DNA from 3 places in the Bacillus mesophilum genome. Region 1 is predicted to be linked to each of the others. Evidence: riboswitches for the same ligand, from Rfam matches in the RefSeq annotation. Region 1 holds a riboswitch; each other region holds the start of a gene.
The links. Region 1 has a riboswitch for S-adenosylmethionine ahead of F7732_RS13485 (cyclase family protein). Riboswitches for the same ligand answer to the same signal wherever they lie in the genome.
Positions count from the first base shown of each region.

Region 2: another riboswitch for S-adenosylmethionine. It lies ahead of F7732_RS12400 (O-acetylhomoserine aminocarboxypropyltransferase/cysteine synthase family protein); the one in region 1 lies ahead of F7732_RS13485 (cyclase family protein).
Region 3: another riboswitch for S-adenosylmethionine. It lies ahead of F7732_RS07700 (LLM class flavin-dependent oxidoreductase); the one in region 1 lies ahead of F7732_RS13485 (cyclase family protein).

Region 1 is NZ_WBOT01000004.1:55,749-66,774, forward strand. Features, by position in the region: gene rlmD (23S rRNA (uracil(1939)-C(5))-methyltransferase RlmD) at 1-112, shown strand, start outside; gene F7732_RS13460 (siderophore ABC transporter substrate-binding protein) at 510-1,535, shown strand; gene F7732_RS13465 (ABC transporter permease) at 1,555-2,571, shown strand; gene F7732_RS13470 (iron chelate uptake ABC transporter family permease subunit) at 2,568-3,632, shown strand; gene F7732_RS13475 (iron ABC transporter ATP-binding protein) at 3,629-4,381, shown strand; gene F7732_RS13480 (dihydropteridine reductase) at 4,431-5,153, shown strand; SAM riboswitch class I at 5,224-5,321, shown strand; gene F7732_RS13485 (cyclase family protein) at 5,408-6,160, shown strand; gene F7732_RS13490 (YehS family protein) at 6,379-6,870, shown strand; gene F7732_RS13495 (phosphatidylglycerol lysyltransferase domain-containing protein) at 7,104-8,213, shown strand; gene F7732_RS13500 (GtrA family protein) at 8,250-8,639, shown strand; gene F7732_RS13505 (response regulator transcription factor) at 8,815-9,501, shown strand; gene F7732_RS13510 (HAMP domain-containing sensor histidine kinase) at 9,501-10,766, shown strand; gene F7732_RS13515 (ABC transporter ATP-binding protein) at 10,888-11,026, shown strand, end outside.
Region 2 is NZ_WBOT01000003.1:567,971-578,996, forward strand. Features, by position in the region: gene F7732_RS12370 (arsenate reductase family protein) at 144-503, shown strand; gene gcvH (glycine cleavage system protein GcvH) at 903-1,286, shown strand; gene F7732_RS12380 (toprim domain-containing protein) at 1,491-1,847, shown strand; gene F7732_RS12385 (thioredoxin family protein) at 1,853-2,158, shown strand; gene F7732_RS12390 (MFS transporter) at 2,510-3,772, shown strand; gene F7732_RS12395 (SCP2 sterol-binding domain-containing protein) at 3,940-4,260, shown strand; SAM riboswitch class I at 4,326-4,426, shown strand; gene F7732_RS12400 (O-acetylhomoserine aminocarboxypropyltransferase/cysteine synthase family protein) at 4,547-5,863, shown strand; SAM riboswitch class I at 5,996-6,101, shown strand; gene F7732_RS12405 (methionine ABC transporter ATP-binding protein) at 6,303-7,328, shown strand; gene F7732_RS12410 (methionine ABC transporter permease) at 7,321-7,989, shown strand; gene F7732_RS12415 (MetQ/NlpA family ABC transporter substrate-binding protein) at 8,001-8,852, shown strand; gene F7732_RS22860 (YuzK family famiily protein) at 9,426-9,566, shown strand; gene sufC (Fe-S cluster assembly ATPase SufC) at 9,976-10,761, shown strand; gene sufD (Fe-S cluster assembly protein SufD) at 10,779-11,026, shown strand, end outside.
Region 3 is NZ_WBOT01000002.1:553,216-564,241, reverse strand. Features, by position in the region: gene F7732_RS07720 (dihydrofolate reductase family protein) at 1-547, shown strand, start outside; gene F7732_RS07715 (MarR family winged helix-turn-helix transcriptional regulator) at 836-1,261, shown strand; gene F7732_RS07710 (DUF3147 family protein) at 1,245-1,586, shown strand; partial or broken gene F7732_RS23410 (cache domain-containing protein) at 1,851-2,612, shown strand; gene F7732_RS23405 (methyl-accepting chemotaxis protein) at 2,607-3,554, shown strand; SAM riboswitch class I at 3,724-3,827, shown strand; gene F7732_RS07700 (LLM class flavin-dependent oxidoreductase) at 3,936-4,985, shown strand; gene F7732_RS07695 (ATP-grasp domain-containing protein) at 5,001-5,957, shown strand; gene F7732_RS07690 (hypothetical protein) at 6,180-6,518, shown strand; gene F7732_RS07685 (hypothetical protein) at 6,608-6,898, shown strand; gene F7732_RS07680 (M3 family oligoendopeptidase) at 7,175-8,872, opposite strand; gene F7732_RS07675 (immunoglobulin-like domain-containing protein) at 9,212-9,625, shown strand; gene F7732_RS07670 (hypothetical protein) at 9,725-10,183, opposite strand; partial or broken gene F7732_RS07665 (N-acetylmuramoyl-L-alanine amidase) at 10,454-11,026, shown strand, end outside.

The DNA.
Region 1 (11,026 bases):
AGATCTCAGAATTCTTGAGGATGGTGGTTACAAAACGCTGGAAGTGCAGCCAGTGGATATGTTTCCGCAGACGACGCATGTTGAATGCGTAGCGTTAATAGAATTAAGATAAGTAACAATGCAAAAAAATCCCAGATTTCCTCAACAGAAATCCGGGATTTTTTGCATTATCAGTCCACCTTTTCCTCCCTCTTTTTCCTTTCAAATCCCACTCAATTCCTTATAACTCCCAGGACAAAAAAACCTTCATCAACCCCTAATTGAAAAAATAAGCACAGTAATTGAGAAAATAAGCCGAATTTAGGGTTGATTTATCTAATAATCTTGTTATATACTTTGATAGAACATTGCAAATGATAATCATTATCAACGTTTTATGATATAGCTGAGCACTATGTTAAACATCTTATTTCATTCAGCAAAAAATAAAACATAGATAGTCCATTTATCATTTCAATAATTTGTTAGTTTTATAAAATTTATAATACATAGGGAAGAAGGTATGAGAAATGGGGAAAATTAAATTAACGATCATTATGGCGATTTTTGTCTTGATGCTGGCGGCTTGTTCAAGTTCAGATACTGCAAATAGTGAGCCTGAGGCAAGTGAACCTGAAACAACTGAGGACGCTGAGTCTGCTGAACCTGAAACAGTTGAAATCACTGATGCTCATGGAACGGTTACAGTTCCTGTCAATCCTAAGAATGTAGTTGCTTTGGATAACAGAACATTTGAAACATTAGAAGCTTGGGATATTGAGTTAGCTGCTGTACCCAAAGCAGTAATGTTAGAAGATTCCCCATATGTAGCGGATGAGAATGTACAGGATATTGGAAATCACCGTGAACCAAACCTTGAAATATTAGCAGCTGCAGATCCTGAGCTTGTTATTGTGGGTCAAAGATTTTCAGGATTCTATGAAGATATCAAAAAATTAGTGCCTAATGCAGCGGTTATTGATTTAAATGTTGACGTTTCTGAGGAAGCTGAAGCACCTGGTGAGAATTTAGTAAATGGTTTTAAAGAAACAACTCTTACATTAGGGAAGATTTTTGATAAAAATGAAGAAGCTGAGCAATTGGCAGCAGATCTTGATACAGCAATTGAAAAAGCGAAGTCTGCTTATAATGGCAGTGATAAAGTGATGAGTGTGATCGTTTCTGGTGGTGCTATCAATTTCTCAGCTCCACATACTGGACGTGTTTGGGGGCCGTTATATGATATCTTTGAATGGACTCCAGCTTTAGAGGTTGATGAAACGACTACAGATCACCAAGGCGATGAAATCTCAGTTGAGGCGATTGCACAAAGCAATCCGGATTGGCTGTTCGTACTAGACCGTGATGCGCCAATCTCTGGTGAAGCAGATAAAGTACCAGCACAAGATGTAATTGATAATTCACCTGCTCTTCAAAATACAACAGCTGTTTCTGAAGGACAGATTGTTTATGCACCAATGGATACTTACTTAAATGAATCAGTGCAAACTTTCATAGAGTTGTTTGAAAGCATTGCTGCTGCTCTAGCAGAGTAGTGTAAAGGAGTTTAACATAGTGCAAAATAATATCATAACCGGGATTGAGAAAAATTCTCAATCCCGGTTGTATAACCAAAATAAAATATGGACAAAACCTTTTATACTAGCCATTATTGTTGTATTTGGCTTAGGGGTCATTTCGCTGTTTACTGGAGTCTATGATATAAGCGGACAAGAAGACGGGATGGAAATGTTTTTTATCACTCGTGTGCCAAGAACAGTTGCACTCATGCTTACCGGAGCTGCGATGGCAATGGCAGGGCTTGTTATGCAGCTTATTACACAGAACCGTTTAGTTGAACCTACCACAACAGGTACGATTGAGTGGGCAGGCTTGGGGCTTCTAGTTGTTTATTTATTTGTTCCAGGTCCATCTTTGGTTCTTAGAATGACGGGTGCAATCATTTTTTCATTTGTGGGCACCATGATTTTCTTTTTATTCTTAAGAAGGGTCAGACTTCGTTCCTCTTTAATTGTACCGATTATTGGTCTGATGCTGGGTGCAGTCATTTCTGCTGTTTCCACCTTTTTAGGACTCTTTTTCCAAATGTCGCAAGTGATTGAAGGCTGGTTTGTCGGTTCTTTTGCGTCTGTTCAGGCTGGAAGGTATGAGTATTTATGGATCATTGTCATTGTAACAGTTCTTATTTTTATATATGCAAACAGATTGACTTTAGCTGGCCTTGGAGAAGATGTAGCAACAAGTCTTGGAGTTAATTATAATACGCTCATTCTTTTGGCTAATGGCCTTATTGCGGTTGCAGTTGGTATTGTTGCAGCAGTAATTGGGAACTTGCCTTTTTTAGGTTTAATTGTCCCAAATATCATTTCCATGATCAGAGGAGATGATCTTAGAAGTAATTTGCCTTGGGTATGTTTGATCGGTATGGGGACGATTACTCTATGTGACATCATTTCTAGAACCATTATTATGCCTTTTGAAGTACCTGTCTCTTTAATACTTGGATCAGTCGGATCGGTTGTGTTTATTTCGATCTTATTGAGACAAAGAAAATCAAGGAGGCTAAGATGAACGCTTTAGAATATAAAAAGAAAGAAAATATGAAGAAAATCGATTTTAGCCTCCATAATAAAAGCAGGTCTGCTAGTGCTTTTCGCACGAAGAAGGATGAAAAACGGTATTGGATTCTGCTTATAACATTGATTGCTTTGGGTCTTCTCTTTGCATTCGGCCTTTTGGTTTATAACAATCCGGTACCAGTTGATTCACCTTCGTTCATTCCAGTTGTTGAAAGAAGGATCGTCGCTGTTGTGGCCATGCTGATTGCGGCCATTTGCCACAGTTTGTCGACTGTTGCCTTCCAATCCATTACGAATAATCGCATTATAACGCCTTCTTTATTAGGCTTTGAATCACTGTACTCAACCATTCATACGAGTACAATGTTTATTTTTGGTGCTAGCGCAATGGTGAGTTTTAGCGGCATTGGACCATTCTTTCTTCAAGTTTGTCTTATGGTCTTAATGAGTTTGATCCTGTATGGCTGGCTGCTTTCGGGGAAATATGGGAATTTACAGCTTGTGCTTCTGATAGGAATTATTATTGGAACTGGGCTGAATACGATATCCGCTTTTATGAGGAAACTCCTTGCGCCATCAGAATTTGACCTTCTGCAGACAAGATTAATTGGTTCTGTTAATAATGCCGATCCAGCATATTTTCCGATTGTCATTCCAATGGTCATCATTGTCGCATTATTGCTTTATGTTTTTTCCAGGAAGTTAAATATATTGTCACTTGGAAAAGATGTCTCTACTACTTTTGGCGTTAAATATCAATCAAATGTCATTTACACACTGGTACTTGTCGCTGTTTTAATGTCGATATCAACCGCTTTAGTTGGACCGCTTACGTTCTTTGGCTTTTTAGTTGCCATTTTGAGTTATCAGGCTGCGCCAACTTATGATCACAAATATATTTTTCCAATGGCTCTTGCTATCGGGTTCTTTGTTTTAACGAGTGCATACTTTTTAATGTATCATGTATTTAATTCTCAAGCTGTTTCCGTTTTTATTGAACTGTTTGGCGGAATCGTATTTCTAATCGTCATTTTAAGGAAGAGGTCGCTATGATAAAGATTGAAAATGCTAGAAAGCTATATACGGAAGAAGTAAAAATTGGACCTTTGAATATTGAAATACCAAAGGCTGGGTTCACTTCTTTAATTGGACCCAATGGTGCTGGAAAGTCTACGACACTATTAATGATTGGAAGGCTTCTGGATTTGGATGAAGGTCAGATCATGGTAGCGAATATGGATGTTACTTCTTCGAAATCAAATGACTTAGCGAAAATTGTTACCATTTTGCGGCAGGAAAATCATTTTGTGACGAGGCTAACGGTTAGACAGCTGGCCGGGTTTGGACGCTTTCCTTATTCAAAGGGAAGATTAACGAGAGAAGATGAAGAGATTATCTCTAAGTATATCGATTTCTTAGACTTAACGGATCTGGAAGACAGATATTTAGATGAGCTTTCAGGCGGCCAAAGACAAAGAGCATATGTCGCAATGGTGCTTTGCCAGGAAACTGAATATGTGCTTCTGGATGAGCCTTTAAACAATCTTGATGTTGCCCGATCTGTTCAAATGATGGAATATTTGCGGCATGTTGCGAATGAATTTGGCAGAACCATTTTGACTGTTATGCATGATATCAATTTCGCTGCTAAATATTCTGATCGGATTTGTGCAATGAAAGAAGGACAAATTGCGGCTTTTGGCACTGTAGAAGAGGTTATGGATCCAAAACTTTTAACAGATATTTTTGAAACGAAAATTGAAATTATTGAAGGTCCTTATGGGCCGATAGCTGTTTATTAGATTATTAAATTATTAGATGAAAATGGAACACACAATGAGGAGGATCACCATGCAAATATATTGGGTGAAAATTAACAAGATTATTGAAGAAACACCTGAGGTGAGAACGTACCTGCTTGCCTGTCCGCAAGATTTTACATGGGAAGAAGGTTCTCACACCCACTTCGCATTAGAAGGTTTTAATGCAGGAGATAAACCCAACCGCAGTTTGATTCGCCATATGTCCATCTCCACTTTACCTCATGAAAATGCGATTGGAATCACAACACGCATTAGAGAGCAATGCTCTGAATTCAAAACGATACTAAAAAACCTTACAGTTGGCGATGAAGTTGCCATCTTTAAGACCCACTCAAATGTTCCGCTGAAAAGAGAAGGGAAAAATATTTATCTGCTGTCATCAGGTGTCGGCCTGGCAACCTTTAGACCGCTCTTACTTGATTTCTTAAACAGAGCTGACAATGTTAATCAAATTCATTCCTTAAACATCGATTCATCAAAGCAGTTCTTGTTCACAGATGTTTTTGCATCTGCACCAGATAAAAAGGTTACATCACAGTTCGTTGATAACCGTGAAGAATACTACGAAGAAGTGAAAAATCTGGCTGCAGACAAAGATGGTCTCTACTATGTTGTCGGCAGTGACGAATTCCTTGTGCAGAATATCAAAGTGCTTCTGGAGCAAGGCATTAAGGCTGAACAGATCATGCTTGATAAGCATGAACAGCAGCTGGCTGAGTTTCTGCCGCTTCACTTGTCAAATGAAAGATAAATACTTTTGTATTGACAGGTGAGTATATTAACTATATGGTAAATACAATAACTTAATATTTAGAAAATTTTTCTTATCCAGAGAGGTGGAGGGACTGGCCCTGTAAAGCCTCGGCAGCGAACTTTTAAGTTTGTGCCAATTCCAGTAGCGTGTGCTAGAAGATAAGAAGAGCGGCAGCAGTTTATGTTTATTTATCCCTCTTCTTATTTGTGAAGAGGGTTTTTTATTTTATAAAGATTGGTGAGGTGCTGGTAATGTCAACTGTAAAAAATGCGAATGATTTATTGCAGGCTATTGAGGTACTGAAAGGGAAGGAATGGGTCGATCTCACACATACATTTGGACCAGATTCTCCTCATTTCGCTGCATTTGAAGATGCAGAAATTCAAACACTTTTTACACATGATGATGGCTTTTTTGCACAGCGTTTTAATTTTCCTGGACAGTATGGTACCCATATTGATGCTCCTATTCATTTTGTTCGCAATAAGCGTTACTTAGAGGAACTCGGCCTAAAGGAATTGGTTCTGCCTTTGGTTGTCATTGATCAATCAAAGGAAGCGGAAGAAAATAATGATTTTATTCTAGGTGTTGAAGATATTCTAAAATTTGAAGAGGAGCATGGAACCATCGAAGCAGGCTCCTTTGTCGCATTGCGTACGGATTGGAGTCTTCGCTGGCCGAACAAGACTGCTTTTGAGAATAAGGATACAGAGGGAAATAGCCACACTCCAGGCTGGGGGATCGAGGCTTTAAAATTCTTATTTGAAGAAAGAAATATAAAGGCTGTTGGACATGAAACATTTGATACGGATGCAGCGATCGATGTTCGTAAAAATGGATCTCTAATTGGAGAATACTATGTACTGGAACAGGATACCTATCAGGTTGAATTATTAACCAATCTCAATAAATTGCCGGCCAAAGGTGCTGTTATCTTCAATATTTGTGCAAAGCCCGAAAAGGCTACAGGTTTTCCAGTTCGTTCTTTTGCTTTGCTGCCTTAAAAAAGAAAAGAGCCTCTCCATATGGAGGGCTCTTTCATTTTTGGAGAGATAATTGGTTATGATAAGAATATTAGCAAACCTTGAAAGAGGTTTAACGGAAACTTTATGAATTGAACGAAGATCAAATGATTTTATGTTAAAATGAGTAATGCCTTTTAGAAGGTATTCCACAAGTTTTTTTAAGCAGAACCGTACAAGTTATAGGAGGAAGTAGAATGATCGATAATAATGATCTATTAATCCGTTTAAGATATGCGTTAGAAATCAAAAATAGCCAAATGGCAGAGATTTTTAAACTCGGTGGCCACGAGGTTACCGTTCCAGAGGTAGTGAGGATTCTCAAGAAAGAAGACGAAGAAGAAGAGACAGACAGAATTAAGCTAACAAACAGCATGCTGAATTCATTCTTAAATGGCTTCATTATTTATAAAAGAGGGAAGCAAGAGCCAAAACCAGGCCAAGAAACTACTCCCGAACCACCCATCAAAAATAACTCAAGCGTGAATAACATCCTTTTAAAGAAGGTTAAAATCGCCTTGTCTCTCACAACAGAAGACATGATTGAAATATTCAAATATGCCGGCTTAAACGTATCAAAAGGTGAACTTGGTGCATTTTTAAGAAAAGAAGGTCATAAAAACTATAAAGTTTGTATGGACCATTTCGCGAGGAACTTTTTGAAAGGGCTAGCGATTAAGTATAGAGGTTAGGCGGTATTATAATGCTGCGAAAAAACAGCATCTACATAATTTGTAGGTGTTTTTTCGTGTTTTAAACACTGTACATACAGCAGAAACTCTACTTCCCTTAGAACCGTGGAACAATTCGTGAAACAAGATTTTTCGGGGCGTCACAGTGACCATAATTTGTTTATATGAACAAGGTCCCGTTTATGGTATGATCAAATCTGTGAAATTTATCTATTTATCAGGAGGAAGGACCTATGATTTTTATGAGAAATCTCAATTTTAATTTTCAAGGACAACAAGTAAATAGGGATTTATCTGAAAATCAGCAGCAAGTTCATTCTGATAAGCTGTTAGCTTTTTTAAAAGAAAAAGGCGGCAATCATGTGTCGCATTTGATTTTTTTACAAGATAAACAACAATTCTGGTCAAGTGATCAGAGTGTTTTAATTATGTATAAGCAAATTTTTAATAAATTCGTTGTTCTTGGCGATCCAATCGGAGACGAAGCACATTTTGGCAGAGCTATTAAAGAATTTAATGAATATTGTAAATGGAAAAAAGCAAAGCCGGTTTTTTACCAAGTCACTCCTCAATACATGCAGCTTTATCATGATGGAGGTTATCGATTTGTAAAACTGGGTGAGGAAGCTGTCATTAAGATAAATCAATTTACACTTGAAGGAAAAAAAGCGGGAAAATTCCGAAATACGATGAGTAAGTTTTCCAGAAGCGGCTTTTCATTTAGTGTGGCAGAGCCTCCGCATTCACAAATGCTGATTGCCGAAATTCAAGAAGTCTCCAATTCTTGGTTAGGAAGTCAAAAGGAAAAGGGCTTTTCGGTCGTTTCTTTTTGTCAAAATTATATTTCGCATTTTCCGATTGCGCTTTTGCGTGACGATTCCGGGCAAATTACGGCGTTTGCTACATTAGCCGATGATTATAAACAGACACTGAGCATTGATCTGATGAGAAAGACCGAGAGCAGTCTTCCTGGTGCAATGGATATGCTATTTTTAAGCATTTTTGAATGGGCTAAAAATAATCAATTTCAAGTATGCAGTTTAGGAATGGCGCCTCTTTCCAATGTTGGGGATGGTCAGGATTCTTTTATGGCTGAAAAGATGATACGTCAGGTCTATCGCTATGGAAATAAAAAATATAACTTTAAAGGCTTAAAAGAATATAAGAGTAAATTTGCAACAGATTGGGAGCCGAAATATTTAGCATACAAAAAATCCTTTTTGCCTGTGATTTTTCTTCAATTAATTGTTTTGATTAACCGAAAAAGACAACTACAAGAAAAAGCGATCATGAAGAGCAATGGCATGTTTATAAAAAAGGTTTTTAGAAAACTAGATTTTTAGCATCCGCTGTATGTAGATGGTAGTGAGGGGAAATATATGCTTTTGCAGAGAGATTTAATTATACGGTTTCTAAAATATAGCTTGGTCGGCTGCATCAGTGTGGGTGTATATTTTCTTTCTGTTTTTATTTTCATTGAAAAATATCAATGGGATCCGGTTATCGGATCTGCAGCTGCTTTTATCATCATGACAATTGTGTCGTTCTTAATAAACATACGGTATACATTTAACAGCCGTTTTACTCAGCGTAAATTAGTTCGGTTTTTATTAGTTTCGCTGGTTGGATTTTTATTGAACGTCATTCTTATATTTTTTGTTGTTCATATTCTTTCTTTTCATTACTTCATGGGAGAGCTGGTAACGGTTCTCGTGATTCCGCTGGTCAACTTTTTATTAAATAATTTTTGGACTTTTCAGGGGGAATAATATATTCTTCGCGTTTTTAAAAGGCACCTGCATATGTATGCAGGTGTTTTTGGTGTATACACATAGTACTAATTCGAACCGTGGAACAACTTGTGAAACAATATTTTTCGGGGCGTCACAGTGACGCCATATTCTTGTACAATAAATATAAAGCAGACCGAAAGGAGTTCAGCAGATGATCCTGGATTGTTTAATAGTCGATGATGAGGTTGCTTTGGCGGAGTCGACTTGTGAGTATTTTAATATGTTTGATGTGAAGTCTGAGTTTGTGACGGGGGCGGAGGAGTGCGAGCGCTTTTTGGAGGCGAATCAGCCGTCGTTAATTCTTCTTGATATTAATTTGGGAGATACGTCAGGATTTGACTTGTGTAAAAAATTGCGCCAGACTACACAGATTCCGATTTTGTTTATCAGTGCGCGTTCTAGTGATGATGATGTATTAATCGCCCTAAACATAGGGGGAGATGACTATATCCAAAAGCCCTATACACTGAGCATCTTATTGGCAAAAGTAAAGGCTGTACTTAAAAGATATGGCAGCAGTCAAAGAGGCAGTCTGGAAACTATAGAGTTCGGCAATATTCAAATTGATACAAAGCTGCACCGTGTATGGGTAAATGGAGTTGCTATTGGGCTCAAGACAATGGAATATAAGCTTCTTTCCTACTTGGCGAGTAATAAGAATCGAATTATCACAAAAGATGAATTGTTTCAGAATGTTTGGGGAGATGCCTTTGTAGGGGACGGAACCTTAAATGTCCATATTCGTCATTTGCGTGAGAAAATTGAAGAAAATCCTAAGGAACCGCAATACATCAAAACAGTCTGGGGAACAGGTTATGTTTTAGAGGATATCAGCTAATGAAAGTTAAGTTGTTAATTATGATCATTTTTGCTGTATTTAGTGCAGGTTTAATTTTCTCTATCCTCATTATAAAAAATAAAAATGTGCCAGTCGCCGATCTGGCTGCCATTAATGATGTGGTGAAAACAGCTGAAGCAAATTGGAGGAATTTCAGCGAAATGCCATTCAACAACAGTGACAACGAACAGTCTTTTGCTATCATTGATGATCAATCAAACGTGATCTATCAAACACCCGGCAATCATTTTACCGATTTATACGAAGCCGTAAGAAATAGGGATACTATTGTAGACATACAGAGTGATGACGAAACGGTTGGAAAGGTCATTATCCGCAATAATGAGCAAGAGCTTTTGCAGCAGATGAAGAGGGAATTAATCACTTTTGTAAGTGTTATATTTGGAATATTGATGCTAGTTAGTATTCTTTATATTGTTTATATTCATAGAACACTATTGAAACCATTTCAGCAGCTTCAGCACTTTGCAGCGAATATAGCGAGAGGTCATCTGGATATTCCTTTACCTATAAAGAAGGATAATTATTTTGGTGCATTCACAGAAAGCTTTGATTTATTGCGTGAAGAACTTGATGCAGCCAAACAAAGAGAATATGAATCTAATCAGAGCAAGAAGGAGCTGGTGGCGACATTGAGTCATGATATAAAAACACCTGTTGCTTCAATTAAAGCGGTTAGTGAATTAATGCTTGTGCAGGCAAATGATGAGAAAGTGAGAAAGCATGTGAACACGATTTATTCGAAAGCAGAACAAATTGACTTGCTCATAACGGATATGTTCCACGCTACTTTAAAGGAGCTGCAGCAATTAAAGTTAACGGTTACTGAAGTATCAAGTGAAGAACTCCATAATATGATTGAAAACGTCAATTATGATCAGCAAATTGTTTATGGTTCGCTGCCTCAGTGTATTATTCTTATCGATCCTGTAAGAATGCAGCAGGTCATAGATAATATTATTAGTAATTCATATAAATACGCAGGTACACAGATCAAGATCAGCTCTCAAATTAATCAAGGTTTCCTTGAACTCCACATAATGGATTTCGGCATGGGAATTAGTGAAGATGAAGTGCCTCTCCTTTTTAATAAATATTATCGGGGGAGAAATGTGAAAGGAAAAACCGGTTCAGGTCTGGGTTTATACATATCAAGGTACTTTATGGAAAGCATGGACGGCCAAATTAGCTGTCACAGCCGAGAAGAAGGTTTCACTGTCTCCCTTAAAATCAAGCTTGCTTAATAATTAAGAATCAGTTAAGAATTGCACAAAGATTTAATAAGAATTCATTTTGTATGATAAGACTGTACTCATTTTTACAGTCTTTTTTATTCTGTTAAATAGTAAGGGAGTTGCCAAACTTATGACAAAAACCATTATTAGAACGGAAAAGCTTTGTAAGACCTTCTCAAGTGGCGGAACGCAGCAGCATGTCTTGAAAAACTTAGATATCAGTTTACTGGAAGGAGATTTTACGATCATAATGGGCAGCTCTGGCTCAG
Region 2 (11,026 bases), on a different contig from region 1:
TCAGTACAACTGAGCCTGTTTCTCTAAAAGGCTTGCTAATCAGCAAATTTTTTTATGAAAAATAGGCCATATATGATACTATTCTTTTGAAGATAATAGTTTTAACACTAGCAAGGATATGTTAAGATTGGATGGTGAAAACTATGGCGCATACATTTTATTGGTACCCTAAATGCGGTACATGCCGTAATGCAAAAAAATGGCTTGATGAGCATCAAATTACTTACGAAGCAATACATATTGCCGAAAATCGGCCTTCTCGCGATGAGCTTGCAGAGCTTTATCAAAAAAGCGGATTAGAGCTAAAAAAATTCTTTAATACAAGCGGAATGAAATACCGTGAGCTTGGCTTAAAGGATAAAGTTAAAACCGCATCTGAGGATGAGCTTTTAGATATCTTGGCTTCAGACGGAATGCTTATAAAGAGGCCAATTCTAACTGACGGTTCAAAGGTAACGGTTGGTTTTAAAGAAGATGAGTATGCAAAAACGTGGCTCGCTTAACCAAAGACTTACGTAACGAGAAAGCTATAAAAGCTTATACTGGCTTAATTTCAGAACGAGATCAATTTTGAATAGTGTCTAGCAGCTGAGCAAGGCGCTTACACTTTTCTAAGTGTCTAGTTCCAGCGCCTAGCCCCTCGAGGTCTTAAGTCAATCTGTCCAGAAGGTTAAAGTGCAACCTTCTAGCCATCTCGCCTTAAGCTTGTCGGGGCTGAGCGAGGCGCTTACACTTTTCTGAGTGTCTAGTTCCAGCGCCTAGCCCCTCGAGGTCTTAAGTCAATCCAGTCAAAAGGTCAAAGAACGACCTTCTGTCTGGCTCGCCTTAAGCTTGTCGGGGCTGAGCAAGGCGCTTACACTTTTCTGTAGATCATAGATACACATACAAATGGAGGGATTGTAATGAGTGCACCAAAAGAATTACGATATTCAAAAGAGCATGAATGGGTTAAAACAGAGGGAGAGAAAGTCCGTATTGGAATAACAGACTTTGCACAATCTGAACTTGGTGACATCGTATTTGTTGAGCTTCCAGAAGTTGGCGACGAATTAAAAGTCAACGAACCTTTCGGCAGTGTGGAATCTGTTAAAACAGTTTCTGAATTATATGCACCAGTTAGCGGTAAAGTTGTCGAAGTAAACGAAGAATTAAGCGACAATCCAGAATTCGTAAATGAATCTCCATATGAAAATGCTTGGATGGTAGTAGTAGAGTTGTCAGATGCTAGTGAAGTTGACAGCCTTATGGATTCTGAGCAATATGATGAAATGGTTAAAGAAGACTAATATATGGTAAAGCCAGCCTTTTTAAAGGGCTGGCTTTTATAATATGACTTTTTACTGTTTTAATAGGAAACCTTTAAAAAACAACCAGAGTTTCTCCGTGCCTTATAAAAGGAAAATTACACATTTGTATAGAATAGTGAATATAGTACATAAAATATACAAATTAGGGCGGCAATATAATCCTACTACTCCAAGGTGATGAATATGTTTGATTACAATTCTGAAAAGGTTATTATTGTGGAAGGCACATCTGACAAAAGGAAAGTGAAGGACATTATTCGAGAACCCGTTGAGATTATCTGCACGAATGGCACCATTAGCGTTACAAAACTGGATGAACTGATTGATGAGTTATTTGATAAGGATGTATATATACTGGTAGATGCCGATGATGCGGGTGAAAAACTGAGAAAGCAGTTTAAGCGGGAAATGCCAGAGGCTGCTCATCTTTATATTGACAAAATGTACAGAGAGGTTGCTACAGCACCAGTGCATCACTTGGCGACAGTTCTTTTAGGTGCTAATATTGATGTTTACACAGAGTATTTAGATAGAGGTTGAGTATTATGCTTGAATGGTCACAGCAAGAAATTGAAAGTGCATTGAAGAATGATTTTTCAGGATTTATTTATTTGTACACACCCATGTGCGGCACATGTCAAATGGCTGGCAAGATGCTTACTGTGGTAAATGAGTTATTACCAGAATCTGCAATAAGAAAGGCAAATCTAAACTATATGCCGACACTTGCGGAGAAGTGGAATGTTGAAAGTGTCCCATGTCTGTTGATTGTTCATAATGGTGAAATAACTGAAAAAATATATGCCTTTCATTCAGTTCCTTATTTATTGGAAAAAATGTCTGCAGTATAAAAGAAAGGGCTGGGAGCTAATTCCCGGCTTTTTCTTTGTTTCCAAATTTCATAGCATGAAAAGTTGTTGGTTTATTAAGCAGGCTGTTCAGATTGATATCAGTAATGAAAAAAGAATTCTGCCCGCCAGCCAACATAGTATAGATGAAGAGAAGGAAAAGCCAGGAATCCTGCCTCTTAGCCAAAAACTCCTTCCTATAAAAACAACATGAACATGAAGTGAATGTTGTTTTTTAGTAAATGTATCGTTTTGTCATTGAAATATATTTACAATTGCCTCTTTTAAGAATATTATATTTAGGGATGCGAAATATCAACAAAATTTCTAAAGAAGTCTTGAGGCGATAAGAGCATGTTCTATAAAGAGTGGGTTCACCAAATTAAAGGATATAATCAAAATATCCGGCGTGCCTTTCTAGCCAATATTTTCACACAAATTGGTTTAGGTATTTTTATGGTTATTTACAATTTTTATATTCGTGAATTAGGCTATTCGGATGGAATGAATGGGCAAGTGATTTCAATGACATCACTTGCAACTGCAATCATCCTTATTCCAGCAGGTTTATTAAGTGATCGGTTTGGAAGAAAAAATATTATGCTTTACGGTGCAATCGCAACGGGAGCCGTCTTGATCATCCGCAGCTTGGCGGAAGGACCGGCAATGTTATTATCTGCTGCTTTTGCAACAGGACTGACATCAGCTTTTTTACAAGTCTCAAGTATCCCTTGGCTCGCTGAAAACTCTCGAGCAGAACAGAGGGTGCACTTATTCAGCATTCACTTTGCCATTATGACAGGGGCAAATGTCATTGGTAACCTCAGTGGCGGATTACTAACTGATTTCTTTTCATTGTTTATGTCTCAGTTGAATGGAATACGAGTTACGCTGATGCTCGGCGGTGTTATTTTTCTCATAGGAATCTTCCCAATTATAAAGTTCCAGGAAAGCCGGAAGGTAACGAATTCCATTGATAAATCTAAGTCTGATTCTGCAAAGGCTGCCTTGTTGGCAAGAAAAGACAGTTTGAAGATTGTCGTTCTGTTTGCAGTAGCGCAATTAATTATTGGTGTCGGCGCAGGATTAGTTATACCTTATTTAAATCTATATTTTTCTGATCGTTTTGCCGCTTCAAACTCAGCAGTCGGGATGATCATCTCACTTGGGCAGGCAATGACTGCAGTAGCCATGATTATCGGACCTAAAGTAGTTCAGAAATTTGGTGAAGTGAAAGCGGTCGTTATTTTGCAGCTATCGTCACTGCCATTTCTGCTTTTAACCGCTTATACAGAACAGCTTTGGCTTGCAGCGATTGGGTTTCTTTTCCGGCAGGCATTAATGAATGCGGGAAATCCTATACAAATGTCACTGATGATGTCAAAAGTTGACGATTCAATGAAAGGATTTGCCAGCTCTGTGAACCAGATGGTCTTTAATTTAGGATGGGCAGTAATGGGACCTGTATCAACGGGTATTGTGATGATGTATGGTTCTTATTGGGGGTACGCTGCAGTTTTCACGATTACGGCTATCTTATATTTAATAGGTTCACTTTATTTCCTCATTGTCTTTAAACGCTATAATCCTAAAAAAATCGCACAAATGACAGCATAGCCTGCTTTCAACTGACATATTTCTCAGGAAATAATCCTAGACAATACCGTAATAGAAGCGGTCGTTGTCTTTTTTTTGGTTAATTTGTTGAAAAAAATATGCAGGATAAAGAATCAGTTCCACGGAATAAAGCTTATATAGACTATAGAATTTTGAGGTGTACTCTAATGGAACAGCTGGCTAAATCCTTTATACAAGAATTAGAGCAAAAACAGCATGTCTTTCAAGTATTGCAGAATCGCAGGCTGACGGTGCATTTTCATAGCGAGGCTGAACACCTATATTTACGGATTGAAGACGGGAGGGCTGACGTTATTTCTCCTATAGAATGTGAGATGGAGATTTATGGCCCTAAAACAACTTTGACTCATCTTTTTCAGAAAAAAATAAAGCTGCGCCAACTGATGAAAGAGCAGCCAATCCAAATAAAAGGCCCTTTTCGCAGTATTCTTTTATTAGAAACAATTTTATATCTTGGAAAAAATTAATGGTTTTTTTGTTGACTGGTTTTTTCCTATATGTTAAAATTTCAAACAAATATGAAAATTGAATATTCTTATCAAGAGAGGTGGAGGGACTGGCCCTACGAAACCCGGCAACCGGTTAATTACACGGTGCTAATTCCAGCAGAGCAGATGCTCTGAAAGATAAGAAGAGTTGTGAATTCCAGACCCTCTTCTTCTTGAAGAGGGTCTTTCGCTGTTACGATAATCGTATGGAGCGAATGCAGCATGATGATACTCAAGCGAAAACCAATTAAAAGGAGAGATCGACATGACTGAAAGGAAAAAAAATTATCGTTTTGAAACATTGGGTATTCATGGAGGATTAGCGCCAGATCCAGTAACCGGTGCTCGGGCAGTTCCAATTTATCAAAATAATGCTTATCAATTCAAAAGTACTGACCATGCTGCAAACCTTTTTGGACTAAAGGAACCAGGTTATATTTATACACGGATACATAATCCGACTGTAAGTGTGTTCGAGGAAAGAGTAGCACTGCTTGAAGGTGGCATTGGCGCACTGGCTGTTTCAAGTGGTCAGGCTGCGATTACTTTATCCATACTAAATATTGCTGGTGCCGGAGACGAAATTGTCGCCGCATCTAACTTATATGGAGGCACCTATAATTTGTTCGCAGTAACCTTGCCTAAATATGGGATAAATGTAAAGTTTGTTGATCCGCAAGATCCAGAAGCTTTCAGAGAGGCAATTACGAATAAAACAAAAGCGATATTTGCAGAAACAATTGGTAACCCCAGCTTAAAAGTGCTGGATATTGAAGCAGTAGCTGCTATTGCTCATGAAAATGGCATACCGCTAATTATTGATAATACATTTCCTACTCCTTATCTGTGCAGGCCAATTGAATTTGGGGCCGATATCGTGATCCACTCTGCCACCAAATGGCTTCTTGGCAACGGAACAACAATGGGAGGCATTATTGTAGATGGCGGCAAGTTTGACTGGAATTCACCGAAATTCCCAGGCTTTACTGAACCGGATCCAAGCTATCATAACTTAGTTTACAGTGAGGCGCTTGGTGAGGCTGCGTATATTACAAAAGCACGTGTTCAGCTGCTGCGTGATCTTGGTCCTGCTTTAAGTCCGCAAAATGCATTCCAATTCGCTTTAGGAATTGAAACTTTACATGTGCGCATGAAGGAGCATGTGGCAAATACAAAGAAAATTATCAGCTATCTCAAGAGCCATCCTGCTATTAATTGGCTCTTATACCCTGGAGATGAAGATCATGCTGACAAGGCTTTAGCAGATAAATATCTTCCAAAAGGTGCAGGGGCCGTTGTTGTTTTTGGCATTAAAGGAGGAAGAGAAGCTGGTGCTGCTTTAATCAATAATCTTAATCTTTGGGCACATGTTGCCAATGTAGGGGATGCAAAAAGCTTAATTATCCATCCTGCAAGCACAACTCATCAGCAGCTGGATGATGAGGCTTTAAAAATTGCGGGAGTTCCTGAAGATTTAATCCGAATATCTGTCGGAATTGAAAATGCAGAAGATTTAATTGAGGATTTAGAACAGGCAATTGAGACCGCAACAGGAATCACAGCACTTGCCGCTAAAGCTTAAACAAAGTGTTACCAGAGGAAGTATAAAATATCTTGGGATTCACTTTTTTAGTTGACACCCTTATCATGACCGTGATACGATAGCATTCGTAATTTATAAATGAATGTAAGTGAATTGAATATAGATGTTTAGCTCTTATCAAGAGAGGTGGAGGGAAGTGCCCTATGAAGCCCGGCAACCGTCATGAAAATGAAATGGTGCCAATTCACTCAAAGCTTATGGCTTTGATAGATGAGAGAAAGGACTTATTTTTAATGCCTTTCTGCTCATAACAGGAAGGCATTTTTATTTTATTTTTTTACTAGTTTTCAAGAATTGAAATCTTGACTGGTTACAAAGATATTTTTATGTGTTTTCTGGAATTGAGGAGAATGAAAGGCATGGTCCAATCAAAAGCTATTGTATAGGCAATGTCAGGAATGAGAGGGTGAAACAACAAGTGATTTCTATAAAAAATGCAAAGAAAATATTTGCAACGAAAAAAGGGAAGGTCAACGCGGTTGATCAAGTGAACCTTGAAATTAAAGAAGGCGAAATTTTTGGAGTGATTGGCTACAGTGGAGCGGGGAAAAGTACGTTAATCCGTATGCTAAATGGATTGGAAATTCCTACTGAAGGCAGTGTAGTCGTTGCCAACAACGAAGTTTCACGTATTAAAGGCAGTGACTTAAGAAAGGCCAGACAAGAGATTAGTATGATTTTCCAGCACTTTAATCTGCTATGGTCCAGAAATGTTAGAGAGAATATTGCCTTTCCACTGGAGATTGCAGGCGTTTCGAAGCAGGAAAGAATTAAGAGAGTGGATGAACTCATCCGTCTTGTTGGTTTAGAGGGGAGAGAGGATGCATATCCTTCCCAGCTGAGCGGAGGGCAAAAACAAAGGGTTGGCATTGCAAGAGCACTGGCGAATAATCCTAAGGTGCTGCTGTGTGATGAGGCAACATCTGCGTTAGATCCACAGACAACAGACTCAATACTTGAACTGCTTGTTGATATTAATGAACGCCTTGGCTTAACCATTGTATTGATTACTCATGAAATGCATGTTATTCGCAAAATCTGCCATCGTGTAGCTGTGATGGAGAATGGTCAAATTGTTGAAGAAGGACCTGTTCTAGAAGTATTTAAAAATCCAGCTGCACCAATCACAAAGAGATTTGTACAGCAGGTGACCGAACCGGAAGAGACGAAGGAAACCGTTCAGCATTTACTCGACCTTTATCCACAGGGGCAAGTCATTCAGCTCGGTTTTGTTGGTGAGGCTGCAGAACAGCCGCTTATTACGAATTTAATTCGTCATTACTCGGTTACAGTTAATATTCTGCAAGGGAAAATATCACAAACACAAAAGGGTTCTTATGGAACATTATTTATTCATCTAGATGGGGAACAGACGGAAATTGCTAAGGCAATCGACTATATCCATTCCCAGAATGTTGGAGTGGAGGTGATTTCTAATGCTTAATTCACTCATTCCAAATGTCCAATGGGATAAAATGTGGGAAGCTACATTAGAAACATTATATATGACAGCTATATCGGTTTTTGCAACCTTTGTCCTGGGTATTATTTTAGGATTGCTGCTCTTTTTATCAGCCAAAGGAAATATTTGGGCTAATGCTCCTGTTAATAAAGTTATCAGTGCATTCGTCAATATTTTTAGATCTATTCCATTTATCATTTTAATTGTATTATTGATTCCTTTTACCAAGCTAATTTTAGGTACAATGATTGGTCAAAACGCTGCATTGCCGGCTCTTATTATCGGAGCAGCGCCATTTTATGCACGAATGGTTGAAATAGGATTGAGGGAAATTGATAAAGGGGTTATTGAAGCGGCTAAATCAATGGGTGCTAAAACTAGCACGATTATCTGGAAAGTGCTTCTTCCTGAATCAATGCCAGCATTAGTTTCTGGTATTACCGTTACTGCCATTGCGTTAGTAGGTTATACAGCTATGGCTGGTGTAATTGGAGCAGGCGGACTTGGAAACCTTGCTTATCTGGAAGGGTTTCAGCGCAGCCGTTTTGACGTAACGCTGGTAGCAACGATTATTATATTAATTATTGTATTTATCATCCAATTCATTGGTGATTTTATAACATCAAAATTAGACAAACGATAGGAGAGAAAAAAATGAAAAAATGGTTATCAATCTTAGCAGCCTTAACAGTAGCACTAATTATTTCTGCTTGCGGCACTTCAGATGAAGGTACTGAAGGAGACAATGCAGGCGGCGGAGAAGAAGCAGAAACAACAACACTTAAAGTCGGTGCTTCAAACGTTCCACACGCTGAAATCTTAGAAGAAGTGAAGCCGCTGCTTGAAGAGAAAGGCTTTGAACTAGACATTACTACATTCCAAGATTATATTTTACCAAACCAGGCATTAGAGTCCGAAGATATTGATGCTAACTACTTCCAGCACATCCCTTATCTTGAGTCTCAAAAGGCTGAGCATGGGTATGATTTCGTAAACGCTGGCGGAATTCACATTGAGCCAATTGGTGTATACTCTCAAAAATATGAGAGCTTAGATGAACTTCCTGATGGTGCAACAATTATTATGAGTAACTCTGTTGCTGACCATGGCCGTATCCTTTCATTATTAGAACAGCAAGGATTAATCACGCTTAAAGAAGGCGTTGAAAAAACAGCAGCAACAATCGAAGATATTGAAGAAAACAGCAAGAACCTAGAGTTTGATACTGAATATGAAGCATCCCTTCTTCCGCAAATTTACAACAATGGCGAAGGTGACGCAGTTCTAATTAACTCTAACTATGCAATTGATGCTGGATTAAATCCAATTGAAGATTCTATTGCAATCGAAGACAAAGAATCTCCATACGTGAACGTAATCGCTGTTCGCAGTGGTGATGAAGAAAGCGAAGCAATCAAAGCATTAGTAGAAGTTCTTCACTCTCAAGAAATTCAAGATTTCATTCTTGAAAAATATGAAGGTGCAGTTGTACCTGTATCTGAATAATAGTTTAAAAGCTCCTGTGTTTGCAGGAGCTTTTTTTATTTGTCTTGAGTTTTTCGGCTGCGGCGGCTGGTACCATTTGTGTTTGGCGGATAAGTTGCTCTTTTTGGCGGATAACTCCCATTTTACGGCGATTATATCCGATTTTACAGCGGATAAATCAAAATAACCGCGGAAATTATAGCTTCAACCTCTCTTTACATCCAGCAAAGCAGCGGTTTCAGCAAAAAACGCAGGCATATTCCTCAGCAATGTAGCAATATTGGCTAAAATAAAAGGATTCTCCGACTTCTGGCCCACCATCACCAAGTTATCTAACCTATAAAATCACAGCCATTTAGAACCATGCTTTAAACCGGATTAAACTCCAGCAATTAACCGAACTGACTCCTTCAAGTGTCCTTCAGACTGAACCAGCGTCATATTTCACGATATATCAGGTTTTACAGTTATTGTGTCGGGTATACAGTCAATGATACGATTTTATAGTAAATAATCCGCACTGCGGAAATTTGAAAGGAATGGTTCGTTATTAACCAGCTAAACCTAAATTATACGAGTGAAATGGAAAAGGCCATGCGTGGAGCCCATGGAGTCGGATATGAGGTTTACAGCCAAAAGCATGATGTGCGAATGGAAGTTGAAGAAAAGCGGCAAAAGGAATATGTAGAAAGCCAGCGTATGGTTGCAGATTTAGAAAGAAAAGTACATTCTTAATGTTATATATATAGGAAGAAACCGGCTCAGCTGTAATGAGCTGGTTTTTCTTTTGCAGTGATCATAAAGGAAACAAAATTAAGTATTTCACGATCTTTATTTCAGGCTATCTTCACATACAATCCAAGTTAGTCGCAGAAAATAGTTAAATAGGATTTCATACTGAATTTGAGCCTTTCAGAAAGGAGAGAATAACTTTAGAACCTACATATACTAAAAAGTTTAAAAAGACGAAAAAAAACTCTATAATTAGACATATTCTCTTATTCCATAGACGAATGTTCTGAAAGAGTTGATATCACTTTTCATTTGTTATAAGATTGTAATGAGAATAAAATGAGAATTAAACTAAGAGGTTTGCGGCAAAGCCGATTTATACAAATCTTTCATAATTGACGGAGGTATTATTATGGCAGCATCAACTTTAACAATTAAAGACCTTCATGTTGAAATTGAAGGCAAAGAGATATTAAAAGGTGTTAATCTTGAAGTTAAAGGCGGAGAGATTCACGCAATCATGGGACCAAACGGAACAGGGAAATCAACATTATCCTCTGCGATTATGGGTCACCCGAAATATGAAGTTACATCTGGCAGCATCGTAATGGATGGGGAAGATGTGTTAGAAATGGAAGTAGATGAGCGCGCTCAAGCAGGTCTATTCCTTGCTATGCAATATCCAAGCGAGATTAGCGGTGTAACAAATGCTGACTTCTTGCGTTCTGCTATGAACAGCCGCCGTGAGGAAGGCAATGAAATTTCATTAATGAAGTTTATCCGTCAAATGGATAGCAAAATGGAATTCCTAGAAATGGACGTTGACATGGCTCAGCGTTACCTAAATGAAGGGTTCTCTGGCGGAGAGAAAAAACGTAACGAAATCCTTCAATTAATGATGCTTGAACCAAAAATTGCAATCCTTGATGAAATTGATTCTGGATTAGATATCGATGCATTAAAGGTTGTTTCAAAAGGAATCAATGAAATGCGCGGCGAAGAGTTTGGCTGCTTAATTATTACTCACTATCAGCGTCTTCTTAACTACATTACGCCTGACCATGTACACGTAATGATGCAAGGCCGCATTGTAAAATCCGGTGGCCCTGAGCTGGCACAGCGTTTAGAGGCAGAAGGATATGACTGGATTAAAAAGGAACTTGGCATCGAAGACGAAACAGTTGGGCAAGAAGCGTAACAGTTAGGAGGATCACTATGTCAACTGAAATCAAATTACCATTTGACAAGGAGTATGTCAGCTCCTTTTCAAAAGATATGGGCGAACCGGCTTGGCTGACTGAACTTCGTACTACAGCTCTTGCTGATGCGGAAAACCTGCCAATGCCTAAGCCTGATAAAACAAAAATAGATAAATGGAATTTTACGCAATTTACAAAACATCTTGTAGCAAGTGAGGATTATTCCTCTTTAAACGAGCTGCCTGAGGATGTTAGAAGCTTGAT
Region 3 (11,026 bases), on a different contig from region 1:
AAAAATAATCTTAGATTTAGCTGTAACCTTAGACGGTTTCATTGAAGGCAAGGATGGTGAAATCGATTGGTGCATAATGGATCCAGAAATGAATTTTATCGAATTTTTAAACGGAATTGATGGTATTTTATACGGAAGAAAAAGCTACGATCTATGGGGACAATATGTAAAAGAAGCAGAAGGAAATAAAACAGAAAGAGAAATGTGGGCATCCATACACAGTAAAGAGAAATATGTTTTTTCAAAAACGCAAAAAGGAAGAGATGATTCTGCCGTTTTTATAAACGATCATCTTTTTGAAGAAGTAAATAAGTTGAAAAATAAACCAGGTAAAGATCTTTGGCTATATGGCGGAGCTAATCTGATTACAACTTTTATTAATCTGGGGCTAGTCGATGAATATCGATTATCTGTTCACCCAGTTATTCTAGGAGAAGGAAAACCTTTATTCCAAGGTATAAAACAAGAGGTGGATTTAACATTAGTCAATTCGAAAACATTTTCTTCTGGTGTGGTGCAATTAACATATCACAGAATGAGAGAGTAAATCAGCATATGGTAATCTGCTATGACATTGTTAAATTTCAAGCTAATGGGCTATCCTCAAGTAGTAGCAACCCAAGATCGCTTACAAGGGCTCACTGATTTTTGTAAGCGGGCAGTCCAGTAAAATATAGAGATAATTAAATGATTACCGTTAAAAAAAGAGGATATCTAAAAAGAGCTTCTGATCCTAATTGATCAGCAGCTCTTTTGTTTGTGATAGAGCATTGCTTCGTTGGAAAATGTATCGTATTATAAGATATAATCTTAATACACGATATAAGGAGTTGCGATGATGAAAGAAATTGAACAATTAAATCATCTTTGGACCGATATATACTATCAATTGCGTTACAACCACACTGAAAAAATCACTCACCAAAATATACGGACTTTGCAGGTGATTCAAAAAGAGAAGGAAGTGGGAATCAAAGAGATTGCAGCAGCGATTGGCACATCCCATAACACTGCCTCTGAGCATATTAAGCGCTTGCTGGAAAAAAAATATGTATTCAAGACTCGCAGCAGCAAAGATGAAAGGAAAGTTATTTTACAGCTTTCCGAATTGGGAACAGAAGTGCTGCAGCGTCATTCCAGTTTAGATGAAGAAAAGCTAAAAAGAGTGCTAATCGAAAAGATGAGTGATGAAGAAAGAGAATATATACTAAAGGCATTTACCTTGTTAAAGGAGAGAGCAAAGGATGTTTACAATAGCTAAAATTGTGATATCGGCTATTATCATTGGTATTATTACAGAAATTGCCCAAAGATATCCTCAGCAGGGAGGTAAGATTGCTGCCCTGCCGATCGTGAGTTTGTTAAGTATCATATGGTTATATACTCAAGGAGAACAGATAGACAAAATAAGCAAGTTTGCTATGAATGTTGTTTGGGGACTTCCCGCAACAGTTATAATGCTGCTGATTATTGGATTTACATTAAAGCACTCAATGAATATATTTATTTCATTTGGTCTTGGAATCACAGGATGGCTCATTACATATTTTGCTCAAGATATGATTATAAAAAATATAATAAACTGACGATTATAATTTGTGCATTATTGCAGACCAGAGAAAAAAAACCCGCAACTATTAAAGGTGTCAATCGTTTATTCTATATGGCTTATAATCGCCTAACCTCTCTTAAACTCAAAATTGAGGGGACCTTTGTTTTTACATGGAAAATCTTACAATTAAATTTTTTCTTCTTTTCGGTAAAAACCGTATTAACGTTTATCTTATATCAGCCGATAGTATTTTGGGGAGATATAAAAATGAATATGAGATCGAATAGGAGAACGTGAATTGGGGAAAATAAAGAAATTTAATTTTAAGCTGGCTGCAAAAATAAATTTGATAGTTATATCAATCATTTTGATTTTGTCAGCAGTTATTGGCTTTGTTGCAAATAATGAGGTAACAAAAGGGATAAAAGAATTTGCAACAGAGAAAGCAAAGGGAGATTTAGGATTAGCTTATCGCTATATCGATAATAAGTACCCAGGTGATTGGGAAGTTAGAGGAAATGAGTTATATAAAGGATCTGCAAAAATAAATGACAATTTTGAAATAGTAGATAAGATTGGAGAAGATACGGGAGACACTGTAACCATCTTTCTTAAAGATACACGTGTAACGACAAATGTCATGATCGATGGAGAGCGTGCGATTGGGACCAAAGCTTCACCTGAGGTAGTGGACACGGTCATAAATAAAGGAAAAAGTTATTATGGTGAAGCAAATGTGGCAGGGAATATGTACCAAACGGCATATATGCCCATACAGTCTTCATCAGGAGAAGTACTTGGGATCTTTTATGTTGGTGCTTCAGAAGAAATAATCAATCAAATACTGTCTTCCTTTCTAACAAAATTTATCATTGTTTTATTGATTATGATAGCATTAGCTGTTTCTGTTGTTTATCTGTTTACATCTAAAATGAAAAAGAGACTTGCCATGATGACCAATGCTCTTGAAATGGCTGGAAATGGAGATTTTACAGCGAAAATTCAGGATCATTCAAAAGATGAGCTTGGCTCTTTAGCAGTAAGCTACAATCAAATGGCTCATAATCTTAAAACAATGTTAGATGAAGTTATTCAAACCTCTGAACAACTAGCTTCTTCATCTGAACAGCTGACTGCAAGTTCAGAGCAAACGAGCATTGCCACAGAGACGATTACAGAATCAATTCAGCAAGTAGCGAATGGAGCCGAACAATCGGCAGTGAATGTGCAAGAGAGTGCATTAGCGCTAGAAGAAGTGGCAAAAGGTATTCACTCTATTGCCGAAAATGCATTAGTGGTTTCCGAAGTCAGTAATGCTGCTGTCGAAAAAGCCAGAGAAGGCGGGTTGCTTGTTCAAAGTACGGTTAAGCAAATAAATGCAATAAATTCATCTGCAGCTGCAAGCGGAGAAGTTATTAAAACGTTAGATCATAGATCACAAGAAATAGAAAAAATAACGAAAGTCATTACAGATATTGCAGACCAAACGAATTTACTGGCATTAAATGCAGCGATTGAGGCTGCTAGAGCAGGTGAACATGGGAGAGGATTTGCTGTTGTAGCAGATGAAGTGAGAAAACTTGCAGAACAGTCACAAGCATCTTCTTCCCAAATTTCAGTACTTATTCGGACAATACAAGAAGATATGGAGCAGTCAAGCAGGTCTATAGAGCAAGTTTCTGAAGAGGTGAAAGAGGGGTTAGACATTGTTCAGCAGACAAGCATTAACTTCAAAGAAATTCTTGATCATATGGCAAGCTTAACAGAACAAACGAATGATATGGCAGCGACTTCTGAACAAATATCGGCTAGTACTCAAGAAGTGTCAGCAACAGTTTCTGGGATTATTAATATATCAGAACAGACATCATCACATTCACAAAACGTGGCCGCTTCTGCAGAGGAACAGCTTGCATCAATGGAAGAGATAGCAGCTTCATCAGCAGCATTATCCAATTTAGCGGATGATTTAAAAGTGGTTGTCAGCAGGTTTAAAGTCTAGTGTTTGTCTGTAAATATTGAAATATTTTGGGTTTCTAAATGAAAATAATTTATTTGAATAGAAGGTAAAGGGTAAATTACTCAATATTTAGAGCGTAGAATTAATTTATTGACAATTGTATGAATTTAATTTATTATCGCATTAAATAAATGAACAATTGAATATTTTCTTCTTATCCAGAGAGGTGGAGGGACTGGCCCTTTGAAGCCTCGGCAGCAGGTTCTTATGAACACTGTGCCAATTCCAGCAAGCGTACTGCTTGAAAGATGAGAAGAGGGTTAATAAAACTCTCTTCTTAGGAGGAGAGTTTTTTCATTGTTTATTAATCCTACTTAAGTTATAGGAAAAGTATATAATTAGTTATCAAAGGAGCGAAGAGAGATGAAATATGGTTTTTGGCTGCCGATATTTGGAGGCTGGCTGCGTAATGTTGAAGATGAACAAATGCCGGCAACTTTTGATTATGCAAAAAATGTGATTCAAAGTGCCGAGCAATGGGGTTATTCCACAACATTAATCGCGGAATTATATTTAAATGATATCAAAGGGCCAGAACATGATTCGCTTGAAGCCTGGTCTACGGCTGCTTCTCTTGCAGCGGTTACTGAGAAAATTGAAATAATGACAGCGATCCGCCCTGGTTTTCATAATCCTGCCGTTGCAGCCAAAATGGCAGCCAATATTGATCAGATCAGCAATGGTCGCTTTACTCTTAATGTAGTATCTGCCTGGTGGGCAGAAGAGGCGCGCCAATATGCTGGAATTTTCACCGAACATGACGAGCGTTATGCCCGTACCGAGGAGTTTATTGATGTCTTAAAAGGGTTATGGACAGAAGAAACCTTCCAATATTCTGGCCAATTTTACGATTTAAAAGATACAAAGCTTGCGCCAAAGCCTGTTCAAAGACCAAATCCGATTCTTTATGCAGGCGGTGAAAGTGAAAAAGGCAAGCAAACCATTGCAGAAAAATGTGATGCCTATGTGATGCATGGCGGAACGGTCGAAGAAATACAGCAAAAAATTGCCGATATGAAGGCAAGGCGTTCCCAAACTGGCAATGAGCCTTTTAGTTCATTCGGAATGGCTGCCTATGTGATTTGCCGGGATACAGAAGAAGAGGCATTTGCTGAACTTGAAAAGATCACAACTGTAAAGGATTCAAGTGCTTATGCCGGCTTCAAAGATTTCACTACGAAATCACAATTAGAACAGCAGATTCAGCTACAGGACTACTCTGTTTCCAACCGTGGCTTGCGTCCAAATTTAGTAGGAACACCAGACCAAATAGCCGATCGAATACTGCAATATGAAGAAAAAGGCTTAGACTTGCTGTTACTGCAATTTTCACCTCAATTGGAGGAAATGGAACGGTTTGCAAAGCAAGTTATGCCACTAGTTGAACAAAAACGCAGTTTAATAAAGAACTAGAAAGGGGTCCCGAACATGACCAAAGTATATGTAATTCATGAAAATAGTGAGTGGACCGTTCACTTAACCAATAGACTAGAGGAACTTGGTGTTCCTTATCAAGAATGGCATTTAGACGAAGGAACGCTTGATTTATCTTCAGAACCGCCGGAAGGAATTTTCTACAGCAGAATGAGTGCTTCTTCTCATACACGTGATCATCGCTTTGCCGCTGAATTTTCCGGACAGGTATTAGCTTGGCTGGAAGCGCATGGACGTACAGTGCTTAATGGCACAAACGCATTGAAGCTTGAAGTCAGCAAGGTACTTCAATACTTGGAGTTAGAAAAGTGTGGTGTCAAAACACCAAAAACGATTGCAGCGGTGGGAAAACAGCAGATCTTAAAGGCAGCCGAAGCCTTCGCAGGGCAGCCGTTTATCACGAAGCATAATCGTGCCGGCAAAGGTTTGGGTGTGCAATTATTTCAAAGTATTGACGCTCTGAAAGCATATGTGGAGGGACCAGCATTTGAAGAGCCTGTTGATGGCATAACCCTTATTCAGCAATACATTCAATCACCAGAGAGCTACATCACTCGCTGTGAATTTGTTGGAGGTGAATTTGTGTATGCCGTTCGGGTGGATACATCTGAAGGCTTTGAACTCTGCCCGGCAGACGCCTGCCAGATCGGAGACTTATTCTGCCCTGTAGGAGAAGAGGTGGTAGAAAAACCGAAATTCCAAATCATTGATGGCTTTGACGATAGTATCATAGAAAAATATAAAGACGTTCTCTCGCGAAACGATATTCAAGTGGCTGGTATTGAATTTATCAAAAATGCTGACGGTGACATTTACACCTATGATATCAATACAAACACAAACTATAATTCAGATGCAGAAGCAAAAGCAGGAAAATATGGAATGCTGGAATTGGCATCTTTATTGAAGAAGACATTAGAAGAAAACTACGTAACATCAATAAAAGCGTAATTTGAGGGGACCTGCCTATAGCAGGTCCCTTTTGTTATTGGTGAAATAGATAAAGCTATAGATCCGCCAAAATTATGCTGATGCATACCATTTGAAAAATGAATAGGAAGAAATTTTTTATAAAAATGGATGCTTGTCTACTTTTTTTTATACTCTTGTCCAAACATAATGTGTACAACTGAATATCTTATATTATCAAAAGTTAAAGGAGGGAAATTCTTCATGAGCAAAGTATGGAGAAACGAGTCAATCTTTGGTGGAAGAAATGGAAGAAATGGTTCAAACAACGAAACAGATGTGGATGTTGATTTTGAACTGGATAATGAGCTGCAAGCAAGAGCAAACAGTGAGGCTGATGCTGACAACGACACAGATGTAGATGTTAAGGACAAAAACACGAATATTGCAAAAGCTAATATTTGCAACAGCGGAAACTCCAGAGTAGAATTTGAAATCACAGTTGATAGTGATTCCAGAGCAAGAGTCCGTGCTAGATCTGATGCTGATTCCGATCAGGAGCAAGATCAAGATCAGGACCAAAACCAAGAATTTGATTTTTAAGATTAACCTATCTAGTTTAGGCACAGGGGTACTAAGTAATAGTCCCCCTGTGCTTAATGTTCAAGAAAAAAATTAAAGGAGGAGTAAGGATGGAGAGGCAAGTTGAAAATAATTTAAAAACAGTGATTGAACGCAGCGGCAACTCAGACGTGGATTTAACTGTTAATGTCGATATTGATACAACGCCTATTGCCTACGGAATATTGTGCAGTATATTTGCAAAAGGTGACTTAACAGAACTGGAGTTAGAAAAAGCGATTCAAAAGCTTGATCATTTAATAGATAGAGATAAAAATAAAAAAAGACGTAAAAAAAGCGAAGAAAATAAACCGAAATTATACGATTTTCCTCAACCTCCATCAAGAAGAAATTGGTTTTAAACTTTTTCTTCTTTACATACAGTACAGTTAAGAGACATAAGGGTTTTGAAATAACAAAAAAAGAGTAGCTCTACAGTGTACATCTAATGCGAACTGTGATAACTAAAATGGGATGATTATACAAAGGAAATCTCTTCCCAATAGGTACTGGTGCTGGAAAACCGAATCTGACCAATGTCCACAGCAAGACAAAGAGCACAACTAGATTCTTTCACAAGTTGTGCTTTTTGCTCGTAAAAATTTTAATTGTTCTCTTTAAATAAACATAACACTGCCTTAATTAATATCCTGAATTACTTTTTCCAGGAATTCACCCATTCTTTTAACAGCTGGTTCTGTAAAATCAAAGTTTACGCCTGTTTCTTCATAAATAGCAGCAATCGATTGGTTGTAGTCTGCACCAGCACCTTTTTTATAATCTTCAATTGCTTGTGCTGGGTCTTTCTGATAATTCTCCAGTAATTGCAGTGCCCCAAGCATTGAAATGGAGTATTCGATATTATAGAAAGGAACCTGGAAATAATGAAGAGTGCCAGCCCAGCTCATCCCAACCTCTTCTTCAAAGCCAGTTGTATCTACAGGGTTCAAACCGTACCTTTTAGAGATTTCGAAGTATTTCTCATCACGCTCTTTTGCAGTATGGTTTGGATTTGTATACATCCAATGCTGGAAGAGATCCCCTGATAATGGGCCGAATAACATCGTAAATGCCCTTCTCAGCAATTCACGCTGTGCACTTTTAAAATCTTCTTTTTCCGGATAAAAACGATCAAGCTTATCCAATAACAGTAATTCCATTCCATGTGAATATAATTCAGCCACTTCCATGCGAAGCTGATAGTCTTCAGTTGGTCCGTGCTCAGAAAACTCGAGGTACCCATTAACCGCATGACCCATTTCATGGATTAGGGCAATCAGAGAGAAAAAGGATGGACTAAAGTTCGCAAAAACAAAGGTTTCTCCTGAAACAGGTAATGAAGTACAAAAACCGCCAGGGCTTTTACCTTTTCGATCTCCAAGATCGAGTAAACCATTCTCTCTCATATAATTGAAACGCTCAGCAAAATAGGCATCTGTCTTGCCTAACATCTCAGCAACGCCATCCATCAGGTCAGCCACATCCGTGTATGGTGCATTTTTCATCAATTTAGCATTGTTATCCCAAGGGCGGTATGTATCGACACCAAGCTTGGACTTGAACACCTCTGCCAGGCGATTCCAAGCGGGAATGATGTGCTTTTCAACATTTTCTTGAAAGTCATAGCAATCCTGCACACTATACTCACGATTTTTACTCACAAACATATAATCACGATAATTCTCAAAGCCTGCATTTAAAGCGACCTGATGACGCAGCTGAACAAGTTCATCCATAATGGAATCCATATCCGGCTTGATTTGACGATAAGCTCCCATCATCTTGTGATAAGCTTTTTCTCTTACGGCTCTATCGAGATGATCAAGCTGTGATTGAATAAATGGAAATGGCTTTTCCTCACCCTCCCATTCAACGGTTAAACCTCCCATAATTTCGCTATACCTTGTGTTGAGCTCTTGCTCCTTTACCATCAAGGGAATATTCTCTTCCCTGAACAATTTCACTTTGGATTCGCGAGCACGTCTCATTAACCCATAACGTTCTTCATTTAGTTCATGAAAATAAGGAGAATCACACAGTTTCTCATTTAGTTTTGCTTCATATTTCATGATCAGCGGCAGGATTACTTGCTGGTCATGAAGATATGTCGCCTTAATATCTTCATCTTCTGTATTGCGGTTAAAGTCAACTAAGTGACCTGTCATCGCTTCATCTAATTTATGTATGAACGTCTTTTCGTCCAGCAGCCATTTTTCCAGATCAGAAACAGATTCAATCGGAACTTCCAGTAAGCTCTGAAACTGTGATTCTACCCCTGTTGCATCCTGTAAATTGATTAATTCTTTATAATATTTATGACTTAATTCTTGTGCCATGATAGACTCCCTTTCTTTTTTAAAATTTTCTTAATATTATACTAACGAACTCTTGGCTGTAAATCTAGTTTTTTTCTTTAGTCTGGAGATGGGTTGTCTTTTGTTTTGAGTAAAAGACTACTCGTAAGTGTGCAAAAATATATATAGGCTATTATGGTATAAATTTACAAACTTTATATATTCCATTAAAATTATAGAAAAGGAGTTGTTCAGCATGGAACTCATTGTAGGCTTTCTTAAATTTATAGGAGAAATATGTGCTGGCATTGCGACTAGTGCCTGGAGCCGTTATCAAGAAAAATAATGGTGAAAAATACGAAAAGGCAGGGAGCGGCTTATATGAAAAACATTGTTCTATTTGCATCTATTATATTATTGCTTATTATTACTGGCTGCCAAGGATCACTGGAGGAAGAGGCTGTACAAAGCCGTCCTAACTCAGAGAACGGAGTGAGGGTTGAAACAGAAGAGCCAGTATATCCAACATCTGTGGATGAAATCAAAGTAAATATAATAAACGAAAGTGATGAAGAATATAGTACAGGTGTGCATGTTTTCTTAGAAAAGAAGGAGCAAGACACATGGTATCGGGTACCGATGAAAGCTGATTCTTTTACAGAGCAAGCTATAGGCCATTCTGCACATGCGACTTCTTCTTTAAGCTTAAAAATCAGTGATTTGGATTATAAACTTACTCCTGGAGAATACAGAGCAACCATAGGCGGTCTGGGTGCTCCATTTAAGTTGGAATGATGCAGTGAAAATCAAATGCTAATAGGTTATTTTCATAGATCTTTATTACCTTTTCAAATTTTGAGGCTGTGACGGTTAAAAGTCCAGCCTTTTTAATGATTATCCTGAGAAACTCAAAATCACCAAAATGAAAACAGAAAATAAAAGAGGAGAAGCAATAATCATAGATTTCCAAACCCATGAAAACCTGTCACTAATGGTGTTAACCATGAAAAGGCCGCTCAGTGCAAATAGATAACGAACATAATAGACTATTTCGCCCTCATTGCCTAATGGATTACGCTGCAGGAAAAAGTTAAATGCGATAAAGACGAGAATAACATTCCAGCTCATATGCCATTTTGGATAATAGTGTTTTATGGTAAAGAACAAAACACCATTTGTGAAAATGAAATAAAAGTACAGCTGAAGATTATAGAGCATGCCAAAAAAAGTGCCTTCCATATACATTTCACCTTGAGATAAAAAGGGGATAAACAAAAACAAATGACCTAAGACATGGTTAATGCCAAATACAATCGCTGCTCCAAGGAAACTCTTTTCAAGTAACTCTCTCAAATGATCCTCCATAAAACGTTTTTTTCTATATTATTACATTTATTGTATTAGGTTTGAACTGTTTTTTACTGAATTGCAGCAATCTTTCCTCTATTTAAGGGTATATTACATCTAGTCTATCAACTAGTGATTCCAGCTCACCATTTCTGGTTTTCCATTTATCATCCCAACCTAAATACCATTACCAGTTTCTTGATTTTTTCCTGTTCTCTCCACAAGTGTACAAGCAGTTAAGAGAGTAAAAGAATAGGATAGATGGAGGTGATGGAAATGGTAAAAATTTTTATAGATCCTGGTCATGGGGGCAGTGATCCGGGAGCTGTTGGAAATGGATTGCAGGAGAAGAATTTAACATTAAAGATTGCCACTCGTATTCGGGATATTCTTGGAAGTGAGTATGAAAATGTTGAACTTAACATGAGCAGAACGGGAGATACAGCTGTTTCATTAAGCAGCCGGACAAATGCGGCCAATGCATGGGGAGCAGATTTTCTGTTATCCATTCATATAAATGCAGGCGGCGGGACAGGCTTTGAGGATTTTATTTACCCGAATGTTGGTGCACCGACTGCAACTTACCAAAATATCATTCATGAAGAAGTGATAAAGGCTATTGATTTTGCGGATCGCGGTAAGAAGCAGGCGAACTTCCATATGCTTCGCGAGTCAGCAATGCCGGCTTTATTGACTGAAAACGGCTTTATTGACAATGCAAATGATGCAGCAAAATTGGCACAGCCAGCTTTTATAGAAGGAATTGCCAGAGGACATGTCAACGGACTGGCAAGGGCATTTGGTTTAAAAAAAAACAATTAATCCTCTTTAGGGTGCAAATTGGGGCAT